Regions from separate parts of the Lentzea chajnantorensis genome, predicted to be linked through region 2. Evidence: riboswitches for the same ligand, from Rfam matches in the RefSeq annotation. Region 2 holds a riboswitch; each other region holds the start of a gene.
The links. Region 2 has a riboswitch for cobalamin ahead of ACVDFE_RS12890 (FecCD family ABC transporter permease). Riboswitches for the same ligand answer to the same signal wherever they lie in the genome.
Positions count from the first base shown of each region.

Region 1: another riboswitch for cobalamin. It lies ahead of ACVDFE_RS33260 (CbtB domain-containing protein); the one in region 2 lies ahead of ACVDFE_RS12890 (FecCD family ABC transporter permease).
Region 3: another riboswitch for cobalamin. It lies ahead of ACVDFE_RS34135 (ribonucleoside-diphosphate reductase subunit alpha); the one in region 2 lies ahead of ACVDFE_RS12890 (FecCD family ABC transporter permease).
Region 4: another riboswitch for cobalamin. It lies ahead of ACVDFE_RS40785 (LPXTG cell wall anchor domain-containing protein); the one in region 2 lies ahead of ACVDFE_RS12890 (FecCD family ABC transporter permease).

Region 1 is NZ_JBSDZT010000002.1:6,940,385-6,947,884, forward strand. It holds gene ACVDFE_RS33235 (phosphoribosyltransferase) at 1-42, shown strand, start outside; gene ACVDFE_RS33240 (antibiotic biosynthesis monooxygenase family protein) at 1-291, opposite strand, end outside; gene hisG (ATP phosphoribosyltransferase) at 288-1,148, opposite strand; gene ACVDFE_RS33250 (phosphoribosyl-ATP diphosphatase) at 1,163-1,426, opposite strand; gene ACVDFE_RS33255 ((2Fe-2S)-binding protein) at 1,533-2,183, shown strand; cobalamin riboswitch at 2,232-2,406, shown strand; gene ACVDFE_RS33260 (CbtB domain-containing protein) at 2,439-2,627, shown strand; gene ACVDFE_RS33265 (CbtA family protein) at 2,644-3,393, shown strand; gene ACVDFE_RS33270 (GntR family transcriptional regulator) at 3,430-4,143, opposite strand; gene ACVDFE_RS33275 (GntR family transcriptional regulator) at 4,174-4,707, opposite strand; gene ACVDFE_RS33280 (hypothetical protein) at 4,808-5,413, shown strand; gene ACVDFE_RS33285 (HAD family hydrolase) at 5,406-6,071, opposite strand; gene metH (methionine synthase) at 6,064-7,500, opposite strand, start outside.
Region 2 is NZ_JBSDZT010000002.1:2,451,728-2,459,227, forward strand. It holds gene ACVDFE_RS12875 (S8 family serine peptidase) at 1-2,669, shown strand, start outside; gene ACVDFE_RS12880 (3-isopropylmalate dehydrogenase) at 2,987-4,024, shown strand; gene ACVDFE_RS12885 (YciI family protein) at 4,089-4,508, opposite strand; cobalamin riboswitch at 4,592-4,734, shown strand; gene ACVDFE_RS12890 (FecCD family ABC transporter permease) at 4,770-5,792, shown strand; gene ACVDFE_RS12895 (ABC transporter ATP-binding protein) at 5,792-6,532, shown strand; gene ACVDFE_RS12900 (ABC transporter substrate-binding protein) at 6,529-7,500, shown strand, end outside.
Region 3 is NZ_JBSDZT010000002.1:7,111,149-7,118,648, reverse strand. It holds gene idi (isopentenyl-diphosphate Delta-isomerase) at 1-373, shown strand, start outside; gene ACVDFE_RS34140 (ribonucleotide-diphosphate reductase subunit beta) at 359-1,345, opposite strand; gene ACVDFE_RS34135 (ribonucleoside-diphosphate reductase subunit alpha) at 1,399-4,764, opposite strand; cobalamin riboswitch at 4,868-5,077, opposite strand; gene ACVDFE_RS34130 (hypothetical protein) at 5,141-5,308, shown strand; gene ACVDFE_RS34125 (LysE/ArgO family amino acid transporter) at 5,274-5,822, opposite strand; gene ACVDFE_RS34120 (LysR family transcriptional regulator ArgP) at 5,922-6,779, shown strand; gene ACVDFE_RS34115 (DUF998 domain-containing protein) at 6,914-7,500, shown strand, end outside.
Region 4 is NZ_JBSDZT010000002.1:8,511,924-8,519,423, reverse strand. It holds gene ACVDFE_RS40800 (BTAD domain-containing putative transcriptional regulator) at 1-1,374, shown strand, start outside; gene ACVDFE_RS40795 (terpene synthase family protein) at 1,711-3,864, shown strand; gene ACVDFE_RS40790 (FAD-dependent monooxygenase) at 3,967-5,055, shown strand; adenosylcobalamin-variant (AdoCbl-variant) riboswitch at 5,124-5,195, shown strand; gene ACVDFE_RS40785 (LPXTG cell wall anchor domain-containing protein) at 5,244-6,491, shown strand; gene ACVDFE_RS40780 (hypothetical protein) at 6,488-6,901, shown strand; gene ACVDFE_RS40775 (hypothetical protein) at 6,916-7,500, shown strand, end outside.

The sequences.
Region 1 (7,500 bases), 4.5 Mb from region 2:
GACGCCGAGGTCCTCGAAGTGCTGGACCACCGGGAACGGTGAGTAGAACCGGTGCAGCAGCTCCGACCACCGGGCGTAGGACGGGCCCTGGCGGAACCCGACCGTGTGCGCCTCGACCGACTCCCACTGCACCAGCAGCAGGTACCGGTTCGGGTCCTCCAGGCACCGCGACAGCCGCAGGCCGAGGAAGCCCGGCGAGGCGGAGATCAGCTCCCGCGCCTCGCCGAAGGCCTCCTCGAACTCCGCCGCACGTCCGGGCAGGACGTCCAGCACGGCGTGCTCCAGGATCACAGGCGGCAGAACCGGATGTCCGAGGCCAGGATCGCCTTGGCGCCGATCGCGGCCAGCTCGTCCATGACCCGGTTCGCGTCGCGGCGGCGGACCATCGCCCGCACCGCGACCCAGTTCTCGTCGGCCAGCGGCGCGACCGTCGGCGACTCCAGGCCCGGCGTGAGGCTGATCGCCTCGTCCAGCAGCGTGCGCGGGCAGTCGTAGTCCAGCATCAGGTACTGCTGGGCGAACACGACGCCCTGCAGGCGGGCCTGCAGCTGCTTCTTGGCCGGCGAGAGCTCCGAGCCCGCGCGGTGCACGAGGACCGCCTCCGACTCGCAGATCGGCTCGCCGAACGCCACCAGGTCGTGCTGGCGCAGCGTGCGGCCGGAGCCCACGACGTCGGCGATCAGGTCGGCCACGCCGAGCTGGATGGAGATCTCGACCGCGCCGTCGAGGCGGATCACCGTGGCGTTGATGCCGCGGCGTTTGAGGTCGCGGCCGACCAGCTTCGGGTAGGCGGTGGCGAGCCGCTTGCCCTCCAGGTCCTCGACCGTCCAGTCGGTGCCCCGCGGGCCCGCGTAGCGGAAGGTGGACCCACCGAAGCCCAGTGCCAGCAGCTCCTCGACGGAGGAGCCGTTGTCATCGGCGCCCGAGTCGGCGGCCAGGTCGCGGCCGGTGATGCCCAGGTCGAGGTCACCGGACGCCACGTAGATCGCGATGTCCTTGGGGCGCAAGAAGAAGAACTCGACCTCGTTGTTCGGGTCGAGCACGGTCAGGTCGCGCGGCTCGTGCCGCTGCCGGTAACCGGCCTCGGTCAGCATCGCGGAGGCGCGTTCGGCGAGCGCGCCCTTGTTCGGGACTGCTACGCGCAGCATCGGTCAGCTCTCCGTCAGAGGTACTTGTAGACGTCGTCGAGGGTCAGGCCGCGGCCCAGCATGATCACCTGGAGGCGGTACAGCAGCTGCGAGATCTCTTCCGCGAGCTTCTCGTCGGACTCGTACTCGGCGGCGATCCAGACCTCGCCCGCTTCCTCCAGGACCTTCTTGCCCTGCGCATGGACGCCGGCCTCAAGCGCAGCCACGGTGCCGGAACCCTCCGGCTTGGTGCGGGCTCGTTCGGTCAGTTCGGCGAACAGCGAGTCGAAGGTCTTCACGGGGGCACATCCTCCCACCTCCGGACGGGTGGTCCACACCGCGGTCACCTCTGTTCCAGCCCGTGGACGTGATCTGTCCTGCATGGACACCCAGTAGCGTGAATCTGTGTCGGAGTTCGCCGAAGTCCTCGCAGCGCTGCGCCAGGTGCGCGGCATCAACCCGTTCTTCGCGCTGGACGTGGGCCGTCCGGACGACTCGTGGCTGCCGGGGACGGCACTGCTCGAAGGCCCCGCCCTCAGGGAGACCATCGACGCGATCGCGGCCCGCTACAACGCCGCCGAGCCCCGCGTCGCCGCCAGCCTGTTCTTCCTCAGCTACACCGCGCGGCTGCTCAGCCCGCTCACCGCGACGGACCTGCCGATCGACGTGCGCCCGGAGAACCTGTGGTGGCAGCACCACCGCCGCAACGGCCTGAGCGTCCGCATCGACACCCCGCGGCTCGGCCCGCGCCCGGCGGAGGCGCTCGCACCGGTCGTGGAGGCGGTCCACGCGGTCGTGCCCGTGGCACGCGGTCTGCTGTGGGGCAACGCGATGTCGAACATCGCGGGCGCGCTGAAAATGGTGGTGCGAGCGGGTGCGCTGAGTGCGGAGGAAGCGGAGGAACGCGGCAACCGGCTCATGGCAGCGCCACCGTTCGAAGGTGCCGGGGAATTCGTCACCCTGCCCGGCGAGGTCGCGTTCCTGCGCCGGTCGTGCTGCCTTTACTACCGCGTTGCCGCAGGTGGGAAGTGCGGGGACTGCCCTCTTGTGAAGTGATGAAGACGACAACTCTTATGGCCGGTTGTGCGTGAACCGCCGTTCACCTTACGGTGCACGCGCCGCAGTGACGGGAAGCCGGTGGAAATCCGGCGCGGTCCTCGCCACTGTGACCGGGAAGCGATCCCCGCCGAGCACGTCACTGGTCCCGCGAGGGGCTGGGAAGACGCGGGGGCAGCGTTGATCCGGGAGTCAGGAGACCGGCTGCGGCGCCGTAAGGAGTTTCACCTTCCACGAGGTATGGAGGAGCCCGTCATGACGAGCCCTGCAGCAAGCCTGTCCGCCGTCCGCGTGCCCAAGTGGGCCTTCGCCGTCTCAATGCTCGGCCTGATCGTCACCTACCTGGTCCTGCAGGAGAACGGCCTCGCTCTCGGTGCGAGCTCGGAGCTGCTGCACGAGTTCTTCCACGACGGCCGCCACGCCCTCGGCGTTCCCTGCCACTGATCCGCTGATCACGCAGATGACGACCACGTACAGGTCGATCGCACTGCGCGGACTCGCGGCCGGCGCCATCGCCGGTACCGCCTCCGCGCTCGTGCAGCTCCTGGTCACCGAGATCCCCATCCGCGCCGCACTGGCCGTCGAGGAGGCCCGCACCCCCGCCGGTGACGGCCACTCCCACTCGCACGGCGAGGAGGGGCTGGTCAGCCGCGGCGTCCAGATCGCGGGCGGCATGCTCGGCGTGGTGATCGTCGGCATCGCCGTCGGCCTGGTGTTCGCCACGGCCTACGCGCTGTCGAAGCGCTGGTTCGCCGACCGCACGCCGTTCACCCGCAGCACCGCGTTCGGAGTCGCCGTGTTCGGTGCGGTGGCGCTGCTGCCGTGGCTGAAGTACCCGGCGAACCCGCCCGCGGTGGGCGACCCGGACACGGTGAACTACCGCACCGCGCTGTACCTGGGCGTGGTGGTGGCCGGTCTGGCGATCGTCTGGGGAGCGAGCTGGCTCGCCTCGGCACTGGCCGCGCAGCCGCACCCGGTCCGCGTGACCGCGGTGCTGCTCGCGGTCGTGGCGGCGGTGGCGGTGGTGCTGGTGGCGTTCCCCGCGCCGCCGGACACGATCCCGGCGGACATGCCGGTGGCCGTGCTGTGGCAGTTCCGCCTCAGCTCACTCGCCCAGCTGGCCACGCTCCACGTCGGTCTCGGCGTGGTGTTCGGCCTGCTGGTCGATCCGGCGACACGCCGGGCGAAGGCACCCGTCGCGGTTTCCTGATGGTCCGGGGCGGTCGTCGCGGCGACCGCCCCGGGTCTACAGGGCCTGGTGGTAGCGCAGCTCGTAGCGGTGCGAACTCTTGATCAGCACAGACGCCTCCACCGGGCGATCGTGGTCGCTGTAGACGACCCGCAGCTGCCGGATGACCGGCGTCCCGCCGGGCAGGTCGAGCGCCTCGGCTTCCGCAACGGTCGGTGGGCGCGCTGAGATCCGGTCGACGAACGACCGCTGGACGAAGCCGAGGTCAGCGAGCGCCCGAGGTGCACCGCCGCGGATCTTCGCAGGTCTCGCCAGGGCGGTGTCACCGGCGATGTCCACCGGGTAGTACGACGCTGACAGCTCCACCGGCTGGTCCTGGTGGCTGAGGATCCGGGTGCGGACGACCGCCGGCACTCCGGGGCCGAGGCCCAAGCCCTCGGCCACGTCGGCCGGAGGGACGACCGTGTCGACGGCGAGCAGCTCGTAGCGGAACCGGCCTGCCCCGGGCTCGATGTAGGCAGCGGCGTCGACCACCAGCGGTTCCCGGTCGCGGACGTACACGCCCTTGCCGGCGCGGCTGTCGAGAAGACCCTCGTCCTTCAACGCCTTCAGCGCGTGCTGGATGGTCGCGTTGGCCGCACCGTGCTGTGCGACGAGCTGTGCGGTCGACGGCAGCTGCGCACCCGGCGGCAGCTCTCCGCGCATGATGAGGTCGCGCAGCTCCGCCGCGATCTGCTCGTGCCGGGGCCGGACGTCACGTGCGCGGGGCAATGCCTGCTCCTCGGAACTTCGTCTGGACGGTCATGGCGTCAGCTCATAACGCAGCCGCCGCCCATCGGACACCATCGTCATCACGGTGGCCTCGACAGGCCGATCCTCCTCGGTCAGCAGCGAACGCGCGAGCAGCAGAACGCAAGACTGGCCCTCGAGTCGCAACGCGGTCCGCTCGTCCACTGTGGCCAGACGAGCGCTGACGTCCTCGCGCACCCGCTTCGGGGGATGACCGAGCCCGGCGAGGAAGGCCACCGCGCCACCGGGGATCTTGCGCGGCTCGGCGAGGCGGGTGCCGCGAGCGATGACCACGGGGTAGTGCGAGTCGACGAGTTCGACCGGCTGGCCGTCGAACAACATCAGGCGCCGCCTGACCACCACCGGATCACCTCGTTCCAGGTCGAGCATGGCGGCGACCGCGGCGGTGGCGGGCACTTCCTCGACGCCCAGCAGCTTTTGGGTCCCCTCACCGCCGTGCACCTGCGCCTCGGCAGCCCAAGCGTCACCGGGTTGACCGCTCACGTACGGCATCGAGACGCTCGTCCACGAGCGCACGGTCGTCATCACTCACGCTCCTCGGCTGGGTCCTGCGCGTACCGCTGTCATAGACCCTAGTCATAGGATCAGCTAGGTACATTTCGGATATTGCAGTAAGGTTGCCCGGATGATCAACGCCCCTTACATCACCGCTTGGAGCGCAGAGCAGGATCTGCCCTACGAGTTGGTGGTGCGTCCAGGCCACGGCATCGGCTACGCGGACGAAGTCCTGACTGATCGGGACACCCGCGGTGTGTTGTGGCTCCGCGGCCCGATTCGGCACGAGGTGGGACGCCCTGAGTTCGGCCGGGTGCACCCGCTCAGGCAGCGACGAGCCATGCGGCGGTTGCTGTGCCAGGTCTGCGCGGGACCAGCGGACCGCACGGACGACGGCGTGCTGTGGCTGTTGCGCGACTACCGCAACGACTGGCCGCACTGGCCGGAGGGCATGGGGTGCAACGAGCCGCCCGTGTGCCGATCGTGCGTCACGCTCTCCCTGCGGCTTTGCCCGGCACTGCGACGCGGCGCTGTCGCAGTCCGATCAACCGAGTTCCCCGTCGTCGGGGTGAGAGGTGTGCTGCACCGGCCCGGCGCGCGTGGTCCTGCGGTGGCGCAGGATGCAACTCGGTACTTCGACGACCCGGACATCCCCTGGATGGTGGCCTCCGCCCTGGTGCGTCAGCTCAGCAACTGCGTTCTGGTGCCGTTCGACGATCTTGGCCTGATCACCTGACCTGCAGCGCCTTCAGCACTTCGAGGTCGACGCCGACGAGGGAGTCGCGGAACACCCGCCGCTCCCCCGCCGGCACCTCGACGTCACACGGCACGACCAGCACGGTGCACCCGGCCGCCACCGCAGAGGCGACACCGGTCGGCGAGTCCTCGACCGCCACGCACCCGGCCGCGTCCACGCCGAGCAACCGCGCCGCCTTCAGGTACGGCTCCGGCAGCGGCTTGTTCAGCCCGTCCACCTCGTCGCCGCACACCGTCACGTCGAACAGGTCACGGCCGATGGTGTCGAGCGCGACCTCGGTCAGCGACCGTTCGGTGGAGGTCACCAGCGCCATCGGCACGCCGGACGACCGCACCGCGCGCAGCGCCTCGGCAGCGCCCGGACGCCACGGCAGACCGGTGCGGAAGACCTCCTCGGTGCGGCGGGAGATCCACGCGGCGCCGTCGGCCATGTCGGCGTCGGTCGGTTCGATGCCGACGTCGGCGAACAGCAGGCGCATCGTCGTGGGGACGTTGCTGCCGACCATGCGTTCGCGGGTCTCCAGCGACAGGATCCCGCCGAGCTTCTCGGCGTACTCGTAGAGCGGGATGTCCCACAGCTTCTCGGAGTCCAGCAGCGTGCCGTCCATGTCCCACAGGACAGCTTGCGGGTCAGACATTGAAGTACTTCGCCTCCGGGTGGTGCGCCACGAAGGCGTCGGTGGACTGTTCCGGGTGGAGCTGGAGTTCCTCGGACAGCGTGACGCCGATGCGGGCCGGGTCGAGCAGGTCGACGACGCGCCGGCGGTCTTCCATCTCGGGGCAGGCGCCGTAGCCGAACGAGTACCGCGCGCCGCGGTAGCCGAGCTTGAAGTACTCCTCGACGGCGGCGGGATCTTCCTGGGCCACTGACCCGCCCGCCGGCCACACGAGCTCCTCGCGCACGCGCTTGTGCCAGTACTCGGCCAGCGCTTCGGTGAGCTGGACCCCCAGTCCGTGGACCTCCAGGTACTCACGATACGCGTTCTTGCCGAACAGCTCGTTGGCGTAGTCGGCGATCGGCTGGCCCATCGTCACGAGGTGGAACGCGATGACGTCGACCTCACCCGACGAGCGGGCGCGCCAGAAGTCGGCCAGGCAGAGGCGCCGATCCCTCTTCTGGCGCGGAAAGCGGAACCGGAAGCGCTCCGGCGCGTCCGGGGAGGGCTCGGTCAGGATGACCAGGTCGTTGCCCTCGGACACGCACGGGAAGTAGCCGTAGACGACCGCGGCGTGGGCAAGAACACCTTCTGTCGCAAGGCGTTCCATCCAGTACCGCAGCCGTGGCCTGCCCTCGGTCTCGACGAGCTCCTCGTAGGTCGGGCCGCCGCCGCGCGTGCCCTTGAGGCCCCACTGGCCCATGAACGTCGCGCGCTCGTCCAGCAGCGCGCTGTAGTCCGCGACGGGAATGCCCTTCACCACGCGGCTGCCCCAGAACGGCGGCACCGGCACCGGGTTGTCGGTGGCCACGTCGGAACGACCGGTTCCCGCTTCTTCCTCTCCTGGCGCGGCTTTGCGGGCCGCGGCGATGCGCAGCGCACGTTCGCGGCGGGCCTTGCGCTCGGCGGCCTTCGCCTGGGCCTCCGGGTCGACCAGAGGGGTCTCTCCGCGTTTCGCCGCCATGATCGCGTCCATCAGGCGCAGGCCCTCGAACGCGTCGCGGGCGTAGCGGACGTCGCCCAGGTACATCTCGGTCAGGTCGTTCTCGACGTAGGCGCGGGTCAGCGCGGCGCCGCCGAGCAGCACCGGCCAGCGGGCCGCGACGCCCCTGGAGTTCATCTCCTCCAGGTTCTCCTTCATGACCACGGTCGACTTGACCAGCAGGCCGGACATGCCGATCGCGTCCGCGCGGTGCTGCTGCGCGGCCTCCAGGATGGCGTTGATCGGCTGCTTGATGCCGATGTTCACGACCTCGTAGCCGTTGTTGGACAGGATGATGTCGACGAGGTTCTTGCCGATGTCGTGCACGTCGCCCTTGACCGTGGCGAGCACGATGCGGCCCTTGCCGCCGTCGTCGGACCGTTCCATGTGCGGTTCGAGGTGCGCGACGGCGGTCTTCATGACCTCGGC
Region 2 (7,500 bases):
TCAAGGCCGTCGACCCGCGCAAGGCCGACCCGAACTTCCCGACCGCGAAGGTCGTCGGCGGCTACGACTTCGTCGGCGAGGACTACGACGGGGAGAGCAAGGACCCGGCGATCAACACGCCGAAGCCCGACCCCAACCCGATCGACTGCAACGGCCACGGCTCGCACGTCGCGGGCACCACGGCCGGCTTCGGTGAGAACGCCGACGGCAGCACGTTCAAGGGCGACTACACCAAGCTGACCGCCGACAGCCTGAACGCGATGAGGATCGGCCCCGGCACCGCGCCGAAGGCCCTGGTCTACGCGCTCAAGGTCTTCGGCTGCGACGGCTCGACCAACGTCACCTCGCAGGCGCTCGACTGGTCGCTCGACCCCGACGGCGACGGCGACTTCTCCGACCACCTCGACGTGGTCAACCTGTCGCTCGGCTCCGACTACGGCGCCCCGGACGACCCCGACAGCCTCTTCGTGAAGAAGCTGTTCAAGGTCGGCGTCATGCCGGTCTTCTCCGCGGGCAACGGCGGTGACCTCTACGACATCGGCGGCTCGCCGGGCAACACGCCCGAGGCGCTGACGGTGGCGTCGGTGCGCGACTCCTACGTGCTGCGCGACGGCGCCGAGGTGCCCGGTCAGGGCCTCAAGGCCGGTCAGTACAGCCAGAACTTCACCGGCTACCCCGGCTACGACAAGACGCTGCCCGCGGTGAAGCTCACGCAGGCGGGCAACCTAGACGGCTGCCAGCCGATCACCGACGCGGTCGCGGGCAAGTTCGTGTGGCTGGAGTGGGACGACAACGACGCGACGCGCCGCTGCGGTTCCGCCGCCCGCGCGAACAACGTGCAGGCCGCCGGTGGTGCCGGTGTGCTGCTGTCGTCCACGCTCAACAACTTCGCGGCCGGCATCGCGGGCAACACCGCCATCCCGATGTTCCAGTTCACCGGTGACGCCACCGCCCAGGTGCGCCCGGCGCTGAACGCGGGCACGCTGACCGTCCGCCTCGCGGGCGAGCTGCGCACCTCGACGCCGACCTACGACCAGTCCATCTCGGACACCCCGAGCTCGTTCACCAGCCGCGGCACCCGCGGTCAGTCGATCAAGCCGGACGTCGCGGCGCCCGGTGACACGATCTCCTCGACCGCCGTGGGCTCCGGCAACGACCGCTCGGTCATCTCCGGCACCTCGATGGCGTCCCCGCACGTCGCGGGCATCGCGGCCCTGGTGCGCCAGACGCACCCGGACTGGACGCTGGAGGAGGTCAAGGCCTCGATCATGAACACCGCCGGTGCGGATGTGAAGGAGAACGGCAAGACCTTCGCGCCCAACCGGGTCGGCACCGGCCGCGTGGACGCCAAGTCCGCGCTGGACAACCAGGTGCTGGCGTTCGTCGAGGACGACCACGGCTACGTGAGCGCCAACTTCGGCACCGTCGAGGTCTCGAAGCCGGTCTCCAGGAGCAAGACCATCAAGATCGTCAACAAGTCCACGAAGCCGGTGGAGTACAGGGTCGGCTACACCGCGGCCACGACGATCCCCGGCGTGAGCTACGTGCTCTCGCAGGACGAGGTCAAGCTGAGCCCGCGCGGCGTCGCCCGCGTCAAGGTGACGCTGAAGATCGACGACCCGAAGGCGCTGCGCAAGACGATCGACCCGACCGTCGCGACGACGCAGCTCGACACGCCGCGCCAGTTCCTCGCGGACGCCTCCGGTCGCGTGACCCTCACGCCGACCGCCGGTGCCGTGGTGCCGCTGCGCGTGTCCGTCTACGCCGCGCCCAAGCCGGTGGCCGACATCAGCACCTTCCCGTCGCTGCGGTTCCGCGGCGGCGACAAGCAGGCCGTGCTCAACCTGAACGGCCGCGGCGTCGACCAGGGCACCGGCTCGCAGGCGTACCGCTCGCTGGTCAGCGTCCTGGAGCTGCAGGCGTCCTCGCCGAAGCTGCGCGACTGCCGCCGCAACGTCACCGAGAACTGCGCGCTCAACGAGACCGCCAAGGGCGGCGACCTGCGCTACGTCGGCGCGGCCTCCACGGCCCCGCTCGCCAAGGCCCAGGGCAGGCCGGAGGAGGCGCTGCTCGCGTTCGGTGTCGCGACGTGGGGCAACTGGTACAACCTCGGCGTCAACACCGTCCCGTTCATCGACATCGACACCACCGGTGACGGGGTCGCGGACTTCGAGACGTTCGCGACGCGCCTGACCGACACCGACCTGCTGGTCGCGACCACCGTCGACCTCAAGACGGGCCTGGAGGTCGACATCCAGGCGGTCAACAACCAGTGGGGCGACGTCGACACGAACACCGCCGACACCAACGTCGCGGTCCTGCCGGTGCTGCTCACCGCACTCGGCATCGACCCGGCGAAGGACACCTCGCGGATCTCGTACACCGCCGGCACCACGGGCTACTACGTGGCGCCGGGCAACGCGAACGGCCTGATCGACGTCATCGACCGCCCGCTGTCCTTCGACCCGCTCAAGCCGGGTCTGTGGGTGCAGGGCGGCGGTGACGCGGCGCTGTCGTACCTCGCGAAGCCGGGCACCGCGCTCGTGGTGAACCGGGACGCGAAGGCCCTGGAGCTCGACAAGTCCGAGGGCCTGCTGGTGCTCAACCACCACAACGCCACCGGCGACCGCGCCTCTGTCGTCACCGTCCGAGGCGCCGTCCGCTCCTAGCCCCTTCTCCTCCGACCTTTTCTGAAGTCCACGCGGGGACCTTTCGTGCTCTCAGAGAGTACGAAAGGTCCCCGCGTGCGTTCCGGGGGAAGCGGGGTTACTGCGTGGAACTGCCGGGCGTCACCCCTTGACGCGACCCCGTTCCTGCGATCGAGTGACACTCGAAAGTGCGGAATGGGCCGTGTGGGTGTCCCGCAGTACGGGAGATAACACCCCGATGGGGTGTCCGGCATGCGGCGAGCGGCCGTGGTGCCGGTAACCTTTCGCGGAGGAAAGTAGTCCCACCAATTGGGGACTGACACCTGGGAGGTGTGTGGATGCGGCTCGCAGTGATCCCAGGAGACGGGATCGGGCCCGAGGTCATCGCTGAGGCCCTGAAGGTCCTCAACGAGGTCGTTCCGGCGGCCGAGATCACTCGCTACGACCTCGGCGCGGCGCGCTGGCACGCCACGGGAGAGTTGTTGCCCGAGTCGGTGCTCGGTGAGCTCCGCCAGCACGACGCGATCCTGCTCGGAGCGGTAGGCGATCCGTCGGTGCCGAGCGGAATCCTGGAGCGCGGCCTGCTGCTGCGCCTCAGGTTCGAGCTCGACCACCACGTGAACCTCCGCCCCGCCCGTCTCTACCCCGGCGTCCGCAGCCCGCTCGCGGACCCGCCGGAGATCGACATGGTGGTGGTCCGCGAGGGCACCGAGGGCCCGTACGCGGGCAACGGTGGCCTGCTGCGCAAGGACACCCCGCACGAGATCGCCACGGAGGTGTCGCTCAACACGTCGTTCGGCGTGGAGCGCGTGGTCAGGGACGCCTTCGCGCGCGCCTCGGCCCGTCCGCGGCGGCACCTGACGCTGGTGCACAAGACGAACGTCCTCACGCACGCCGGCTCGCTGTGGTCGCGCGTGGTCGAGGAGGTCTCGCTGCAGCACCCGGACGTGACGGTGGCATACCAGCACGTGGACGCGGCCACGATCCACCTGGTCACCGACCCCGCCCGGTACGACGTGATCGTGACGGACAACCTGTTCGGCGACATCCTGACCGACCTCGCCGCCGCCGTTACGGGCGGCATCGGCCTGGCCGCGTCGGGCAACATGGACGTGACGCGGCGCAACCCGTCGATGTTCGAGCCGGTCCACGGTTCGGCACCGGACATCGCGGGCCAGGGCATCGCCGACCCGACGGCCGCCGTGCTGTCGGTCGCGCTGCTGCTCGACCACCTCGGCGAGCACGAGGCGTCGCGCCGGATCGAGGCGTCCGTGGCGTTCGACCTGGCGACCCGCGACCACCAGTCGCCGGGCGCGACGTACGCGATCGGCGACCGCCTGGCCGCCCTCGTGTCCTCGAACGTCCGCACGGGCTGACCGTTGTAGTGCACGCGGGGAGCTTTCGTACTCTTGTAGAGCACGAAAGGTCCCCGCGTGACTTTCACAGCTGGGCGGTGGACTCGCGCCAGGCGCGCTCCTTCTGGATCCACTCGTTGTCCTGCGGGAACTCGTCGATCGTCGGCACGCGGCGGATCTCGGTCTTGAACCCGGGCCCGGCCATCGGCATCCGCTTCGCCCACTCGACCGCCTCCTGCAGCGAGGACACGTTGAGCAGGTAGAAGCCGCCGAACAGCTCCTTGGTCTCGCCGTACGGGCCGTCCGTCACGATCGCCGGTTCGGCGGAGAAGTCGACGACGACGCCCTCGGACGGGTCGGCGAGGCCCTCGGCGGCGAGCAGCACCCCGGCCCGGATCAGCTCGTCGTTGAACGCGCCCACGACCTCCAGCATCTTGTCGAAGTCGAGCTCGCCCATGTTCGCGTAGGCCTCGTCGGTGGCGCGCATGATCAGCATGTACTTCACGGTGGTCTCCCTGCGTTGTGCCCTGCTCGCTGACGTCCACAGGTCGAACGGGCACCCCGCCGGATCGACATCACAGCGGAGAAATTTTCGAACTTCCTGTTTGCGCAGGTAGGGTCACCCGAAGTCGTGCGTGGGGGAAGACCGGTCGAAGTCCGGCGCTGACCCGCAACGGTAGGTCCCCGGCCAGGGGACGAGCCCGAATGCCCGCACACGGCAGACATAGGACTCCAACTCCTGCCGTGGACTGCGGGAAGGGCACATGTGATCGGGAAGATCAGCGCGCTCGTCGGCGTGCTCGTCGTCAGCATCGTGGCGGGCGTCGCGCTCGGCCCCGTCTCCGTCCCCTTCGGCGTCACCGCCGACCTGCTGTGGCAGGCGGTCACCGGCGGCACCGTGCCCGCCCACCTCGCCGGGCAGTACCACATCGTCTGGAACATCCGGCTGCCGCGCGTGCTGCTCGCCGCCGTCGTGGGCGCGGGGCTGAGCGCGGTCGGCGTCGCGATCCAGGCGATGGTCCGCAACGCGCTGGCCGACCCGTACGTGCTCGGCATCTCCTCGGGGGCGAGCGTGGGCGCCACGGCCGTCGCGACGATGGGGGTGCTGTCCGGGCTCGGCGTGTACGCGCTGTCGACGGGGGCGTTCCTCACCGGACTCGGTGCCACCGCGCTCGTCTACCTCACCGCGCGGTCGAGCGGGGCGCTCACGCCGTTGCGGCTCGTGCTGACCGGCACCGCGCTCGCCTACGGGTTCTCGGCCGTGGCGATGCTGCTGGTGTTCCAGGCACCGCACGGGGAGGCGGCGCGGGCGGCGATGTTCTGGCTGCTCGGCAGCCTCGGCGGGGCGGACTGGAGGTCGTTGCCGGTCGCCACGGTCGTGACCGCGCTGGGCATCGCCTACCTGATGACCAAGGCGCGGCCGTTGAACGCGCTGGCGATGGGCGACGAGACCGCGACCACGCTCGGGGTGAGGGTCAACCGGTTCCGCACGCACCTCTTCGTCGTCACCGCGGCCATGACCGGGGTGCTGGTGGCGGTCAGCGGGGCCGTCGGGTTCGTCGGGCTGATGCTGCCGCACCTCACCCGCATGGTCGTGGGCGCCGACCACCGCAAGGTGCTGGCCCTCGCACCGCTGGCCGGTGCGAGCTTCCTGGTGTGGGTGGACGTCGCCGCGCGGATGCTCGCCGCACCCGAGGAGCTGCCGCTCGGCGTCATCACGGCAGCGCTGGGCGTGCCGTGCTTCATCTTCCTGATGCGCCGCAGGGCGTACGTCTTCGGAGGCCGCTGATGCGCGTCGAGGTGCACGACGTCACCGTGCGGAACATCATCTCCGGCATCACGCTGCACGCCTGCGACGAGGTGGTCGGCATCGTCGGGCCGAACGGCAGCGGCAAGTCGACGACGTTGCGCTGCGTCTACCGGGCGCTGCGACCGGACGCCGGCGCGGTCCTGCTCGACGGCGAGAACGTCCACAGGCGACAGGGCCTCGCCCGCGACCTCTCCGCGCTGACCCAGGAGTCGCAGGTCGAGTTCGACTTCACCGTCACCGAGGTCGTGGAGATGGGCCGGCTGCCGCACGACCGCGACCCCGTGCGCGACGCCGCTGTCGTCGCAGAGGCTCTGGCCACAGTGGACGTCGGGCACCTCGCCGCCCGCAGCTTCCTCAGCCTTTCCGGCGGTGAGCGCCAGCGGGTGCTGATCGCCCGCGCCATCGCCCAGCAACCCCGCGTGCTCGTGCTCGACGAGCCGACCAACCACCTCGACATCCGCCACCAGCTCGACGTCCTCGCGCTCGCGCGGGGACTCGGCGTCACCGTCCTGACCGTGCTGCACGACCTCAACCTCGCCGCGTCGTACTGCGACCGCCTCTACGTCCTCGACGAGGGCCGGGTGGTCGCCTCCGGCACCCCGGCGGAGGTCCTCGTGCCCGAGCTCGTCGCCAAGGTCTTCCACGTCACCGCACACGTGGTCGCCCACCCCACGACAGGAGTCCCCCAGCTCCTGTTCGACCAGGAGGTCACCCCGTGAGAACCGCACTCGTCACCGCCGCCCTGCTGCTCGTCTCCGGGTGCGGCGCCACGGTCGCGCAGGACACCTCCGCGACCGAACCCGTCACCGTCACCAACTGCGGGCAGCAGGTGACCTACGACAAGATTCCGTCCAAAGTGGTCACCAACGACACCGGCATCACCGAGCTGATGTTCGCGCTGGGCCTCAGGGACCGCATGGCCGGCTACGTCGTCAACGGCATCGACACCGTCGACGTGCGGACCTCGCCGTGGAAGGCCGACTTCGACAGCGCGAAGCACCTGTCCGACAAGATCTCCAAGGAGGTCGTGCAGGGCGCCAACGCCGACCTCGTGTTCGCCGGCTGGAACTACGGCTTCAGCGAGAGCACCGGCTTCACCCCGGACGCGTTGCGGCAGCTCGGGATCGCCACCTACCAGCTCACCGAGGCGTGCCGCAACGGCGTGGGCAAGCAGCGCGGCATCATGCCCGCCCTCGACGCGCTCTACACGGACCTGCGCAACCTCGGGAAGATCTTCCGGGTCGAGGCCAGGGCCGAGGAGCTGGTCAAGGGCTACCAGCAGCAGATCGAGAACGCCGGCAGGCTGATGGCCGGCAAGCCGCGGCCCAAGGTGTTCCTCTACGACAGCGGCCAGGACCAGCCGTTCACCTCCGGCAGGAACGCGGCCCCGCAGGACGTCATCTCCAAGGCCGGCGGCGACAACGTCTTCGGCGACCTCAACGACAGCTGGACCACGGTCAACTGGGAGGCCGTCGTGCAGCGCGACCCCGACGTCGTGCTCATCGTGGACTACGCCGACGGCGAGGCGAACACCCCGCAGGAGAAGCAGCGGTTCCTGGAGGGCTACGCACCGCTGCAGAACTCGCCGGCTGTGCGGAACAAGCGGTTCTACGCGCTGCCGTACGCCGCACTGGTCGAGTCGCCGCGCAACCCGGCCTCCATCGAGGCCTTCGCGCGGTACCTGTCC
Region 3 (7,500 bases), 4.7 Mb from region 2:
GGAGGACATGGCCGAGGCGGTGCGGCGGCGGCTGCGCGACGAGCTCGGCATGGACGTCGGCGTGCCCGAGCTGGTCCTGCCGGCGTTCCGCTACCGGGCGGAGATGGACGGTGTCGTCGAGAACGAGATGTGCCCGGTGTTCCGGGTGCTCTCCGACGCCGAGCCGGTGCCGAACCCCGACGAGGTCGACTCGACCGAGCGCGTGCCGTGGAGCGTGTACGCCTCGAGCGTCCTGGACGGGACCCGGCCGGTGTCGCCGTGGTCCCGCCTGCAGGTCGCCGAGCTGGTGGAGCTCGGGCCCGATCCGCTCGCGTGGCCGGTGGCGGACCGGGCCGGACTCCCTAAGGCCGTGGTGCTGTCACCACTGCAGTGAGCCGCCGTTCTGGTACTCGATGACGCGGGTCTCGAAGAAGTTCTTCTCCTTCTTGAGGTCCATCATCTCCGACATCCACGGGAACGGGTTCTCCGCCGGCTCCCACACGGGCTCGAGCCCGAGCTGTGCGCAGCGGCGGTTCGTGATGAACCGCAGGTACTGCTCGCACAGCTCGGAGTTCAGCCCCAGGATGCCGTTCGGCATGGTGTCGCGGCCGTAGGCGATCTCCAGCTCGCAGCCCTCCGCGAGCATGGTGCGCACCTCCGCCTGGAACGCGTCGTCCCACAGGTGCGGGTTCTCGAGCTTGATCTGGTTGATCGCGTCGATGCCGAAGTTCAGGTGGATCGACTCGTCGCGCAGGATGTATTGGTACTGCTCGGCGACGCCGACCATCTTGTTGCGCCGCCCCAGGGACAGGATCTGCGCGAACCCGGTGTAGAACCACATGCCCTCGAACACCACGTAGAACGCGACGAGGTCCTTGAGGAACGCCCGGTCGCGGTCGGGTGTGCCGGTGCGGAACCCCGGGTCCTCCAGGTGCCGGGTGAACTGCAACGCCCACGCGGCCTTGTCCGTGATGGACGGGATCTCCCGGTACATGTTGAACAGCTCGCCCTCGTCGAGGCCGAGCGAGGTGCAGACGTACTGGAACGTGTGGGTGTGCACGGCCTCCTCGAACGCCTGGCGCAGCAGGTACTGCCGGCACTCGGGGTTGGTCAGGTGCCGGTACACGGCGAGCACGATGTTGTTGGCCACCAACGACTCCGACGTGGCGAAGAAGCCGAGGTTGCGCTTGATCATCAGGCGCTCGTCCGAGGTGAGGCCGTCCTTCGACTTCCACAGGCCGATGTCGGCCTGCATGGACACCTCGGTCGGCATCCACGCGTTGTTGCAGCCGGCCAGGTACTTCTCCCACGCCCAGTGGTACTTCAGCGGCAGCAGCTGGTTGACGTCCGCACGGCAGTTGATCATCGCCTTGTCGTCCACGCCGACCCGCGCGGCACCGGCGTCGATGATGTGGTCGGTCACTGGCAGGCCTCGCAGTCGGTGTCGGTGGTGGAGCAGGCGACGGGGGAGACGGCGTTGAGCTTGCCGTCGGTGCCCTGCAACGTGGACTTCTCCACGTGCGTCGCGCTCTGCGTCCGCAGGTAGTACGTGGTCTTGAGCCCGCGCAGCCACGCCAGCCGGTAGAGCTCGTCGAGCTTGCGGCCGCTCGGCGCGGCCAGGTAGAGGTTGAGCGACTGCGCCTGGTCGATCCACTTCTGCCGGCGCGAGCCCGCCTCGACCAGCCAGGCGCTGTCGACCTCGAACGCCGTGGCGTACAGGGCCTTCAGGTAGGGCGGCACCCGGTCGATCGCACCGAGGCTGCCGTCGTGCAGCTTGAGGTCGGAGACCATCTGCTCGTCCCACAGCCCGCGCTGCTTGAGCGCCCTCACCAGGTGGGGGTTGACGACGGTGAAGTCGCCGGACATGTTCGACTTCACGTAGAGGTTGCGGTACAGCGGCTCGATCGACTGGTTCACGCCGGCGATGTTCGCGATGGTCGCGGTCGGCGCGATGGCCATGACGTTCGAGTTCCGCATGCCCTGCCGCACCTTGGCCCGCAGGGCGGCCCAGTCCATCATGGACCCGCGGTCCTGCTCCAGCTCGTCCGCGGCGCGGTGCCGCGCGAGGATCTCGACCGAGTCGATCGGCAGGACGCCCCGCGACCACAGCGACCCGTCGAACGACCGGTACGCGCCGCGTTCCCGAGCCAGGTCGGCGGACGCCTCGATGGCGTAGTAGCTGATCTCCTCCATGCTGCGGTCCGCGAACTCCACGGCCTCCTGCGACGCCATCGGCGTGCCGAGCGTGAACAGCGCGTCCTGGAACCCCATCAGCCCCAGACCGACCGGCCGGTGCCGCAGGTTGGAGTTCCTGGCTTCCGGGATCGTGTAGTAGTTCACGTCGATCACGTTGTCGAGCATCCGCACGGCCGTGCGCACCGTCTTGCGGAGCCGGGCGTGGTCGATGCCGTCCTCGGTGACGTGCCGGGCGAGGTTGACCGACCCCAGGTTGCACACCGCGACCTCGTCGACCGCGGTGTTCAGGGTGATCTCGGTGCACAGGTTCGACGAGTGCACCACGCCGCTGTGCTGCTGCGGTGACCGCAGGTTGCACGGGTCCTTGAACGTGATCCACGGGTGGCCGGTCTCGAACAGCATCGTGAGCATGCGCCGCCACAGGTCCACGGCCTGGACCCGGCGGAAGACCTTGATCCCGCCATCGTCGGCCTTGGCCTCGTAGGCGCGGTACTTCTCGGCGAACTCGGCGCCGAACGCGTCGTGCAGGTCCGGCACCTCGTCGGGGGAGAACAGCGTCCACGTGCCGCCCGCGCGGACCCGGCGCAGGAACTCGTCCGGCACCCAGTTCGCGGTGTTCATGTCGTGGGTGCGGCGGCGTTCGTCGCCGGTGTTCTTGCGCAGGTCGAGGAACTCCTCGACGTCGATGTGCCAGGTTTCGAGGTAGGCGCAGACCGCGCCCTTGCGCTTCCCGCCGTTGTGGGCGAGGCCGGCCGTGGTCAGGTAGGACTCGTCGGTCTCGACCTCGAGGTCGAACACCTCGGGGACCACCTTGGTCTCCCGCACGTCGCGGACGCGCGAGAACACCATGCCCCGGTGCTCGACCCAGTCTGGCTCGGTGGTCGGGCGGCAGCCGGCGAGTTCGGCGATGCCCTCGACGGCGGGAACCCCGACGTCGAGGTCCTCGCCGGCAGAGGGGATGCCGAGGCGCAGCAGCTGGTAGCGGGCACCCGCGGCGAGCGACCGCGACGTCGTGGTGAAGTGGACCTCGACGCCGCGGGAGGCACCGCCGCTCGACTCCAGCAGGCCTTGCAGGAGCTTCCGGGTCTGGGCGTGCGGCAGGTGGGAGAACCTGCGGGCGATCCGCTTCCGGCGGTCGTCGTCGTAGAGGTCCTCAGGCGTGAACGGGAACGCGGAGGCACCCACCTCGGGTTCGGAGGCCCAGTGGATCCACACGTGGGTGTCGTCGCGGCCGTTCTCCCGGAAGCGGACACCGCGCGCCGACAGGTGCTCGCGGACGAAGTCCAGGTGCGCGTCCAGCCCGGGTTTCCCGGAGACACCCCACCGCACCCCGTCCTCCGACAGGTGCCCGCCACCGAGCAGGACGCCGTACAGACGAGCATCGTCCTCGCTGAAACCGGCGACGGGCACGACCTCCCGCGGAACCACCCTGGCGACGAGGTCACCCTTCTCCAGCCGACCGGCGTCCACCCACTCCGGCCGCACCTCGTCGCCGGCGAGCTGCTTGAGCGTCCGCGCGTTCTCCTGGCCGAGCGGCACGCCCCTGACGGCGTACAACGGGTGTCCGGCGGTGACCCTGAGGGGTGCGGCGGAGTGCTCGACCTCCACCTCGACCATCGGGTCGACCTGGTCGTAGAGCATGACGTCGGTGACCTCGCGGTAGGTGCCGCTCACCCCGAGCACGAGGTCGCCGGCCACGACGTCCCTGATCGCCTTGACGCCGTCGGCGGTGTGGACGCCGGTGTCCGGTGCGAAGCACTGGTTCACGGCCACGGCCGTGTCGTTCGCGATCTTCAGGAACGGCACCACGCCCTGCGACGTGCCGTTGGTGCCCCTGATGTGCGCGCCGATGCCGCGCACCGGCGTCCAGTCGTTGCCCAGGCCGCCCGCGAACTTCGAGAGCAGCGCGTTGTTGCTGATGCCGTGGAAGATGCCGCCGAGGTCGTCGGCCACGGTGGTCAGGAAGCACGACGACAGCTGCGGCCGGGTCGTCCCGGAGTTGAACAGCGTCGGTGTCGAGCACATGAAGTCGAACGACGACAGCAGCTCGTAGAACTCGACCGCGCGGGCGTCGGGGTCGTCCTCCTCCAGGGCGAGGCCCATGGCCACGCGCATGAAGAACGCCTGCGGCAGCTCGTAGCGGCGGCCGTCGCGGTGCAGGAAGTAGCGGTCGTACAGGGTTTGCAGGCCCAGGAACTGGAACCGGAGGTCACGGGACGGGTCCAGCGCCGATCCCAGGCGGGCCAGGTCGAACGAGGTCAGCCGGGGGTCGAGCTGGCCGCAGTCGACGCCGTGCCGCACGAACGAGGCGAAGTACGACGGGTAGCGCTCGGTCATCTCGGCGTGCGACAGCGGGACGCCGCACGCCTCGGTGCGCAGCCGGTCCAGCAGCAGGCGGGCGCTGACGCAGGAGTAGTCCGGGTCCTGCTCGACCATCGCGCGGGCGGCCATGATCGGCGCCAGGGCGAGCTCGGCGTCGGTGATGCCGTGGTACAGGTTCCGCTTGGTCTCGGTCAGCACCGCCTCGGCCGATGCGTTCGGAAGATCGGCACAGGCTTCCTCGATGACCACTGAAAGGCGGTCGGGCACGCTCTCTCCTCGCGAGCTGGGCCCAGGAGGAAAAGCGCATGCGCGCACCGTTCACCGGTGCACACAGCCGCCCTCCCTCGGGGCACCGTGTCGTGCGCGCAGGCTTGCGCGCACCCCGGTGGCAGGTCTTCGGACTCGTGGGCGTCGAACTCGCGCCTACCGGCCGTCGCTTCCCAGGTCTCGCGACCCAGTGCTTCGTTGACGGCTTTCGTTCCCACTCACCGCTGCGGGGCAGTCCCGGACTCGCACCGGGTTCCCTCTTGCCTCACCGGCCCGTTGTCCGGGCCGGCGAACCACCAGTGCGGCAGATACTACATGTGGTGGTGGGTCCTTGATCACCACCCAACATGCGTGTCCCCTGGGTAGGGTGGTCGGCGTGGGTGAGGTTCGGCCGCGGGTCTTCTACGGTGCTCTGCTCAGTGCGGGGCTCGCCTCCGCGTCGCTGTTCGCGGGAGCCGCGGCGCCGGTGACGAGCGGCGTGCTGGCCGGCTGCGCGGTCGCCGCGCTGGTCACGTCCCGGCGATCAGCGCGACCCCGAGGCTGATCATCACGGCGGCGATCACGCCGTCCAGCACGCGCCACGCGCGCGGCTTCGCGAACAGCGGGCTGAGCAGCCGGGCGCCGAACCCGAGCGCGGCGAACCAGGTGATGCTCGCCGTCACCGCGCCGACGCCGAAGAGCCAGCGGCCGGCGGCGATCGACCCGAGCAGCAGCACGGTGTCGAGGTAGACGTGCGGGTTGAGCCACGTCAGCGCGATCGCGGTGAGCACGGGCCGGTGCCGGGCGCCGGTGTCGGCGTGCAGGGCCTGCGGGCGCAGTGCGCGCCGCGCGGCCAGGAACCCGTACCCCAGCAGGAAGAGCCCGCCCACGACCGCGGCGACGGTGACCGCCTGCGGCCACCGGGTGACGATCGCGCCGAACCCGGCGACGCCCACGGCGACCAGGACCGCGTCCGACACGGCGCACACGGCGACCACCTTCGCCACCGCCTCGCGGCGAAGTCCTTGGCGCAGCACGAAAGCGTTCTGGGCGCCGATCGCGACGATCAGGGTCATCATGGTGCCGAAGCCGAGCAGCAGGTCTGTCACGCGGTCCACGCTATTGACGCGTTCTTGATGAGGCCAGCTGAAGATTCTTACGTACCATTAGCGCTCGTGATGGACCTCGACCTGGTGCGCACGCTGCTCGCGGTGGTGGACAGCGGCACGTTCGACGCCGCCGCCACCGCGTTGCACGTCACGCCTTCCGCTGTCTCGCAACGCATCAAGGCGCTCGAACAGCGCACGGGCCGGGTCCTGCTGGTCCGCGCCCGCCCGGTGCGGCTCACGCCGTCCGGTGAGGTGATCGTCCGCTACGGTCGGCAACTGCTGGCGCTCGACCAGGACCTCGGGGCGGCGCTCGGCGAGGACGCGGTCGTGCGGGTGCCGATCGCGGTGAACGCCGACTCGCTCGCCACCTGGTTCCTGCCCGCGCTGCACCGCGTGCCGCCCGAGCTGCGGATCTCGTTCGACCTGCACCGCGAGGACCAGGACCACACGACGGCGTTGCTGCGGCAGGGAGCGGTGATGGCGGCGGTGACGTCGTCGCGCGACCCCGTCGCCGGCTGCTCGGTGCGCAAGCTCGGCCACATCCGCTACGCCGCGATGGCCGCCGAGTCCTTCGTGAACCGGCATGCGGCCGGGCCGTTGAAGTCGTGGCTGCCGGATGCCCCGGTCGTGGTGTTCGACCGCAACGACGACCTCCAGGACCGCTTCGTCCGCACTCTGACGCGGGGCCGCGGCGCGTCCGAGCACCGCCACCACGTCCCGTCGTCCGAGGTCTACGTGCGCGCCGTCGCCACCGGCCTGGGCTGGGGCATGGTGCCGCCGCAGCAGGTGCTCGACGGCCTGGTCGACCTCGCTCCCGGCCGCACGGTCAGCGTCCCGCTGTACTGGCAGCAGTGGAAGCTCGACTCGCCCGCACTCACCGCCGTGGCCGAGGCGGTGGTGGCCGAAGCCGCGCAGGCGCTGCGCTGAGTCCCCGGGGTGGGGCGACGCGCCGCCGAACCGGGCTCGTGCTCCCGGCCGGGAACCTGTCCGGCGCCTGAGAGCATCCTGTCGGCTTCCTGAACCCAGGAACCCCGGGGGTTCACCCGCTCGTTGACCGGTTTGTGCTGATTCCTCGCCTCGCCGCCACCGGCGGTTCGCTCGCGGTCGTCGCGACCGTCGCCATGGTGGGCCTGCTCGACCTGACCGTCGGCGCTCTGCACCGCACGATCAGCGAGTACGCCCTGGGCGACTACCGCCCGGTGTTCGACGTGGCCGTGCTGCTGCTGGTCGCGGGCTCGGCCGGCATCCTCACCGCGCTGGTCCACAAAGGACTGACCCGGTGGCGGTCGGCGGGCTCGGTCGCGTTGCTGCTGTGGTCGTTCGGCCTGCTGCTCGTGGTCGTGTTCCCGAAGACGAACTGGGCGATGGGCACCAACCAGCTCAGCGGCAGCATCCACCGGTTCGGCAGCATGGTCGCGTTCGTGAGCCTGCCCGTCGCGGTCGTCCTGCTGGCCCGGCCGTGGCTGCGCGACCACGTCTGGGGGCGACACGCCAGGTGGACGATGGCGTCGGGTTTGTTGAGCGTTGTCGCATTCATGCCGCTGCTTTACGCCATTGTGCTGGGTGCGGTGTCGGACGTCCGGTGGTGGAACGTGTTCCCGTTGGGCTACATCGAGAGGATCTTGCTGGCCGCCGAGGTCCTGGCCGT
Region 4 (7,500 bases), 6.1 Mb from region 2:
CAACGGGACAACGGCCGCTACCGCTTCCACGACCTGCTGGCCGACCACGCGAAGGCGAGCGTCCTCCCGGACGAACGGGAGGAGGGCGTCGTGCGCGTCCTCGACCACTACCTGCACAACGCCGCCGCGGCGGAGGTCCTGATGTCGCCCGGCAACCCGCGGATCCCGCTGGCGGTGCGGTACCCGCCGCTCGACCCGCCGCCGCTCGCGAACGCCCGCCAGGCCGCGGCGTGGCTCGACACCGAGCGCCGCAACCTGCGGGCCGCCGTGTACCTGGCCGCCTACCAGGGCCACTACGAGCACGCCTGGCAGCTGCCGCACCACCTGTCGCAGTACCTGCTGAACCGCGGCCACGGCCGTGACCGCGTGGAGGTGCACAGCCTCGCGCTCGCCGCCGCGTACCAGCTCGGCGACCTCCGTGCCCGCGCGGAGGCGTTGAAGGGCCTGGGCAGGGCGCACTTCGCCCGTCCCGGTGGCAACCCGGCCGAGCACCTGCACGCGGCGCTCGACCTCATGCGCCAGATCGGTGACGTGCGCGGGGAGGCCTCGGTCCTCGGGCTGCTCGGCATCACCGCGCGGGAGGCGAACGACCTCGACGCGGCACAGGGGCACTTCGAACGCGGCCTGGAGCTGATGCGCCAGGTAGGTGCGCCCACCGGTGAGGCGAGCGCGCTGCACCACGTCGGCGTGATGCACGCGCTGCGCGGCGACAACGACCGGGCCATGACGCACATCAGGGCGGCGCTGGCGCTGCTGGAGGAGCACGGTGACCGCAACCGGGCCGCGATGGCGTTGCAGGACATCAGCTTCGTGCACTACAACCTGGGCGACGACGACGAGTGCGTCGCCCACCTGGAGCTGTCGCTCGCGGCGTTCCACGAGGCGGGCGACTGGCGCGGTGAGGCGTTCGCGCGCACCGACTTCGCCCACACCGCGCTGGAGCTCGGCAGGCCGGCCAAGGCGCTGGAGATGGCACGCACGGCGGCGGCGTTGTGCCGCACCGGAACCGGGCTGGCCGACGACGACGCGGTGCTGCGCGGCCTGGTCGACGCCGAGGACGGCTACGGCGAGCTTGGCCTGTCGTTCGCGCTGGCCATCGCGGCCGAGGTCGAGGGACGGCTGCACGACGCCGTCCGGTACGCGCGGTGGTGCGTGGCCGCGATCACGCGGTCCGGCCGCCACTGGGCCGGTGACCGCGTGCTGGGCCAGCTGTGCCGGCTGCACGCGGCGCTCGGCGACCACGGGACCGCCGTCGCCTTCGGGGAACGGGCGGTCCGCGCCGCCGAGGGCCTGAACCAGCCCAGGGCGGTCGCCGTCGCCCGCGCGCTCCTCGCCGCGGCTACAACCACAGCCCCAGCAGCACCAGCGCGGTGACGGCCGCGGCCACGACCGCCACGGCCACCCACTGCTCCACGACGTCCCTCGTCCTGCGCATTCCCGGCTCCCCTCGGTGGTGTGGCCACCGAGGGTGCGCGGCACCGCCCACACCTCGTCCCCACCGCGGTCACACCGGCTCACCCGGCGGAACGGTGGTGACGGGACTGCGTGCGCGCAGTGGTGCGCTGAGTGTGCGCCGTGAACGTCCGGTTGATCTGATCGGGCGACGTCCCACCGCCAAAGTGTGGATCAAGGTCGCACCATCTGGCGCCGTCGGGCACCGGACTGGTTGCGTTCGGGGCATCACGTCCACCGCGCGGAGGTCCCACGCCCATGCAGCCGTTCCAGCTGCCGGAGTTCTACACGCCCCACCCGGCCCGGCTGAACCCGAACCTCGAACGCGCCCGCGTCCACACGCGGGCCTGGGCGCGCGAGATGGACATGGTCGACGCGCCGCAGCACGGCACGGTGATCTGGACCGCCGCTGACCTCGAAGCGCACGACTACGCGCTGCTCTGCGCGTACACGCACCCCGACTGCGACGGGGAGGCGCTCGACCTGATCACCGACTGGTACGTCTGGGTCTTCTACTTCGACGACCACTTCGTCGAGCTGTACAAGCGCACCAGGGACGTCCCGGGCGCGCAGGCCCACCTCGACCGGTTGCCGCTGTTCATGCCGGTCGACGGCCACATCACCGCACACCCGGCGAACCCGGTGGAGAAGGGCCTCGCCGACCTGTGGCGCCGCACGGTCGGCCGGCACTCGCTCGACTGGCGGGAGCGGTTCGCCGCCAACACGAAGCACCTGCTCGACGAGTCGATGTGGGAGCTGCACAACATCAGCGCGGCCCGGCTCGCCAACCCGATCGAGTACGTGGAGATGCGCCGCAAGGTCGGTGGCGCACCGTGGTCGGCGAACCTCGTCGAGCACGCCGTCGGCCTCGAGGTGCCCGCGCGCATCGCGCTGTCCCGGCCGATCGGCGTGCTGCGCGACACCTTCAGCGACGCCGTGCACCTGCGCAACGACCTGTTCTCCTACGAGCGCGAGGTGCTCGACGAGGGCGAGCTGTCCAACGGCGTGCTGGTGTTCGAGAAGTTCCTCGGCCTGTCCACCCAGGCCGCCGCGGACGCCGTCAACGACCTGCTGACCTCGCGCCTGCACCAGTTCGAGCACACCGCGCTCACCGAGGTGCCGATCCTGCTCGACGAGCACGGCATCGACCCCGTCGGCCGCGCGGCCGTCCTGGGTTACGTGAAGGGCCTGCAGGACTGGCAGGCGGGCGGTCACGAGTGGCACCTGCGGTCCTCGCGGTACATGAACTCCGGTCCGCCGCCGCAGCTCGGCGTCCTGGGCTCGTTCGCCAAGACCCTGCCGCAGCGGCTCCGGCAGTTCTCCAGCACGCCCAGGGTCGTCGAGCCGTACGCGCTGCCGGCGTTCGAGGTCCCGTTCACCCTCTCCCTGGCACCGCACCTGGACCAGGCCCGCGACCAGGTGGTCGCGTGGGCGGTCGAGCAGGGCATGACCGGTGAGGGCGTCTGGGACGAGGCCCAGGTCCGCGGGTTCGACTTCCCGCTGTGCTCGGCGGGCATCGACCCGGACGCCACGGCGCAGGAGCTGTACCTGTCCGGCTGCTGGCTCACCTGGGGCACCTACGCCGACGACGCCTACCCGCTGTGGTTCGGCCGGACCCGCGACCTGCTCGGCGTGAAGACGCAGACCACCCGCCTCAAGGCGTGCATGCCGGTCGACCTCGTGCAGACCGTGGTGCCCGCCAACGCGATGGAGCGCTCGCTGGCCGAGCTCTGGCAGCGGACCGCGGCGCCGATGAACCCGGCCTTCCGCGCCACGTTCCGCCAGACCGTCGACGCCATGCTCGACGCGTGGGTGTGGGAGGTGGTCAACATGCACCACAACCGCATCCCGGACCCCGTGGACTACGTGGAGATGCGGCGCAGCACGTTCGGCTCCGAGCTGACGACGTCGCTGTCCCGCTTCTCGCACTCCGCGATCGTTCCCGAGCAGCTGTGGCAGACGCGGGTCGTGCAGACGATGGAGCGGTCGGCCATGGACTACTGCACGATGCTCAACGACGTCTTCTCGTACCGCAAGGAGATCCAGCACGAGGGCGAGGTGCACAACATGGTGCGCGTCGTCGAGAACTTCCTCGGCGTGCCGCAGAGCCGTGCCTTCGAGCTGACCTACGCGCTGATGGACGCCCGGCTCGGCCAGTTCGTGCGGTCCGTCGAGACCGACCTGCCGAAGATGTTCGACGACCTGGCCCTGGACGCCGGTGCGCGAGCCGGCCTGACGCGGTACGCCGACGAGCTGAAGGACTGGATCGCCGGGATCATCCACTGGCACGAGGAGACCAGCCGGTACGACGAGGCCGGCGCGCTGCCGGTGGGCCGGCTCCCGGTCTTCCACCGCGGTCCCACCGGTCTGGGCACCGCGGCCGCCCGGCTCACCTCCCGAACGCCGGGCTGAGCCCCCGGTCAGCCCCGGTCAGCCACTGACAGCCGTTGGTCAGCCCCCGGTCAGCGCACCCCGCCACGGTGTGCGCATCGGCCACTCCACAGGGGGAGCACCATGACGAACGTCCTCATCTCCGGCGCCAGCATCGGCGGTCCGGCGCTGGCCTACTGGTTGCGCCACCACGGCTTCGACGTCACCGTCGTCGAACGCCACCGCGGCCTGCGCCCCGGCGGCCAGGCCGTCGACGTCCGCGGTCCTGCGCTCGACGTGGTGGAGCGGATGGGCCTGGGGGACCGGTTGCGGTCCATGACCACGGGCATGCGCGGCATGAGCGTGGTCGACGAGGAGGGCACCGAGCTCCACCGCTCCACCGAGCACACGCTGACCGGCGGCGACCTCGCCAGCCCCGACGTCGAGGTCATGCGCGACGACCTGGCCCGCCTGCTGTTCGACGCGGTGGAGGGCGTCGAGTACCTCTTCGACGACACCATCACCGCGATCGACGGCACCCGCGTCACGTTCGAGCGGGCCGCCCCGCGGGACTTCGACGTGGTCGTGGGCGCGGACGGGCTGCACTCGAACGTCCGGCGGCTCGTGTTCGGGCCCGAGGCGCAGTTCGTCCGCCACCTGGGCACCAACCTCGCCGTGTTCACCGCGCCGAACTTCCTGGGCCTCGACCACTGGCAGGTGTTCCAGCAGGGCGAGGTCGTCGGCGGCGGGGTCATGAGCGCCCGCGCCAACGCGGAGTGCCGGGTCTACATGGGGTTCTACGGCGAGGTGGACTTCGACCACCGCGACGTCGAGGCCCAGCGGCGGCTGGTGGCGGAGAAGTTCGCCGACGCCGGGTGGGAGTGGCAGACCGCGCTCAAGCACATGTGGGAGGCGCCGGACTTCCACTTCGACGCCATGGCGCAGGTCCGGATGCCGTCCTGGTCGCGCGGCGGCGTCGTGCTGCTCGGCGACGCCGGCTACTGCGGTTCGCCGTTGTCCGGTCAGGGCACGAGCTTGGCGCTCGTCGGTGCGTACGTGCTGGCTGGCGAGCTGAGCGTGAACCGCGAGACCGCGTTCCAGCGCTACGAGGAGCTGCTGCGCCCGTACGTGACGGCCAACCAGGACATGGCGCTGAAGAACCAGGCCAACGGCGGGCAGCCGACCGAGGAGTTCGCCGCGGTCGTGAGCTCCTTCCAGCTCCCCGGCCGCTGATGGCCCGGCTCACAGCCATTTGACTCGGGGTGATCCCTCCCGCACGATCGGGTGGACAACAGCATCCGCACGCCGCGGGGGAAGCCGGTGGAACTCCGGCGCTGACCCGCAACGGTGACAGTCCGAATGCCCGTGGCGCGCGGTGGCTCCATCGACCCGTCGAGGACAGCGGGGCAGGGGGAAGAGCAGTGATCCGGACATCCGCGCTGGCCGCAGTGGTAGCGGCCGCGCTCGTCGTGACACCGGCCGCTCAGGCGGCCGAGCCGCCGTCAGCGGGAACGTGGCTGGCCGGCCAGTTCGTCGGTGGCGACCACCTGGTGAAGGGGCCGGACCTCGTCGACCACGGCCTGACCGCGGACGGCGTCTACGGGCTCGCGGCCGCCGGTGTCGGCCGGTCGACGGCGGTGCGGGCCGCGGCGTGGCTCGCCGAACCCGAGCAGTTCCAGTACTTCGCGGGCGACGGCGAGGCCGAGTCCTACGTCGGTGGCCTGGTGAAGCTCGCGCTGGTCGCGCAGGCGCTGGGCACCGACCCGCACGCGTTCGCCGGTGCCGACCTGCTCGAACGCCTTGCGGCGCTGCGGGAGGAGTCCGGCCGCTACCGCGACCGCACCGACCCCGACTACGACCAGACCAACGCGTTCACGCAGGCGCTGGCGATCATCGTGCTGACCCGCGCCGACCAGCCGGTGGCGCAGCCGGTCGCGTTCCAGGTGTCCACGCAGTGCGCTGACGGCGGGTTCCCGATCTCGTTCGGGCAGCCGGTCTGCAAGTCCGATGTGGACGCGACGGCGATCGTGCTGCAGGCGTTGCAGGCGGCGGGGGAGCCGACGGCGTCCGCGCGGGCGCTGGACTGGCTGGTGGCGCAGCAGAAGGCGGACGGCGGGTTCCCGTCGGCGTTGCAGGGCTCGAACGCCAACAGCACCGGCCTCGCGGTCGGCGCGCTCGTCGAGGGCGGCCGGACGGCGGCCGCGGACCGGGCCGTGGCGTACCTGCGGTCGTTGCAGGTCGGCTGTGCCGGACCGGAGGCCGCTCGCGGCGCGATCGCCTACGACAGCACGGGTTTCGAGGTCTACGGCGCCGTGCGCGCGACCACCCAGGCGATGCTCGGCCTGGCCCGCAAGGGCCTCGCCGACGTGTCGTTCGCCGGTGCCACGCCCGGTGTGCCCGCGGTCGACTGCGCGACCCCGCCGACCACCACGCCCCCGTCGACCACCGCACAGCCGACCGTGCCGCCGACGACGACCGCTCCGGTGACCACCTCGTCGACGGCCACCCCGGTCGCTCCCGCGCCGGCCGGTCCGACGCCCCCGGCCACTCAGCGGCTCGCCGCGACCGGCCCCGAGGAGGCCGTCGCGCTGACCCTGCTCGGTTCCTCCGCGCTGCTCGCCGGCGCCGTGCTCGTCCTCGTGTCCCGTCGTCGGAAGGTTGGTGCGTGATGCGCCGCATCCTCGCTGTCCTCGCCCTGGTCGCGAGCTCGTTCGTCGTCGCACCCGCCTCCGCCGCGGACTGCGCGGGCGTGAAGGTCGTGGTGGACTTCACCGCGCTGGGCGGCGGCGTCCAGACCGGCTGCGCTCCCGGCGACCCGGCCACCGGTCTCGCCGCGCTGACCGGCGCGGGCTTCACGTACTCGTTCGTGCCGCGCCAGGCCGGTTTCGTGTGCCGGATCAACGCGCTGCCGAACCCGTGCACCGCGCCCACGACCAGCGCCTACTGGTCGTACTGGCACGCCTCGCCCGGCGGTTCCTGGGCCTACAGCTCCGCGGGTGCGGGCAGCTACGACCCGGCGCCCGGCAGCGTCGAGGGCTGGGCGTTCGGTGCCGGCACCGCCCCCGGCGCCACCCCGTGACGAGGTTCTTCTGCGTGCTGGCACTGGTGATCGCCGCGGCGGTCCCGGTGCCGGCTCAGGCGGCGGGCTGTGACGGCGTGACCGTCGTCGTCGACTTCCGCGGTCTCGGCGGTGGTGTGCAGCAGGGGTGCGCGGCGGGCAGTCCGGGTTCCGGGGTGGCGGCGCTGGCGGCGGCCGGGTTCAGCTACGCCTACGCGTCACGGCAGCAGGGGTTCGTCTGCCGCATCAACGGCAGGCCGGGCACCGACACCGACAGGTGCGTCACCACCTCGCCCGCCACCGCGTACTGGTCGTACTGGCACGCCTCAGCCGGTGGTTCGTGGTCCTACAGCAACCAGGGCGCGGCGACCTACGTGCCGGCTCGCGGCAGCGTCGAGGGGTGGGCGTTCGGGGCGGGGGAGCAGCCGGGGATCGCCCCGCCGGCCGCACCCGCCCCACAGCCACCGGTCCAGCAGCCGCCCGCTCAGCAACCGCCTGCCCAGCAGCCTCCGGCCCAGCAACCGCCCGCACCGCCGCAGGTCCCCGTGACCCCGCCTGCCGGGCAGCCGTCCACCACTGCACCGCCCCCGTCCTCTGCCGCGACGACTTCGGCGTCGGCT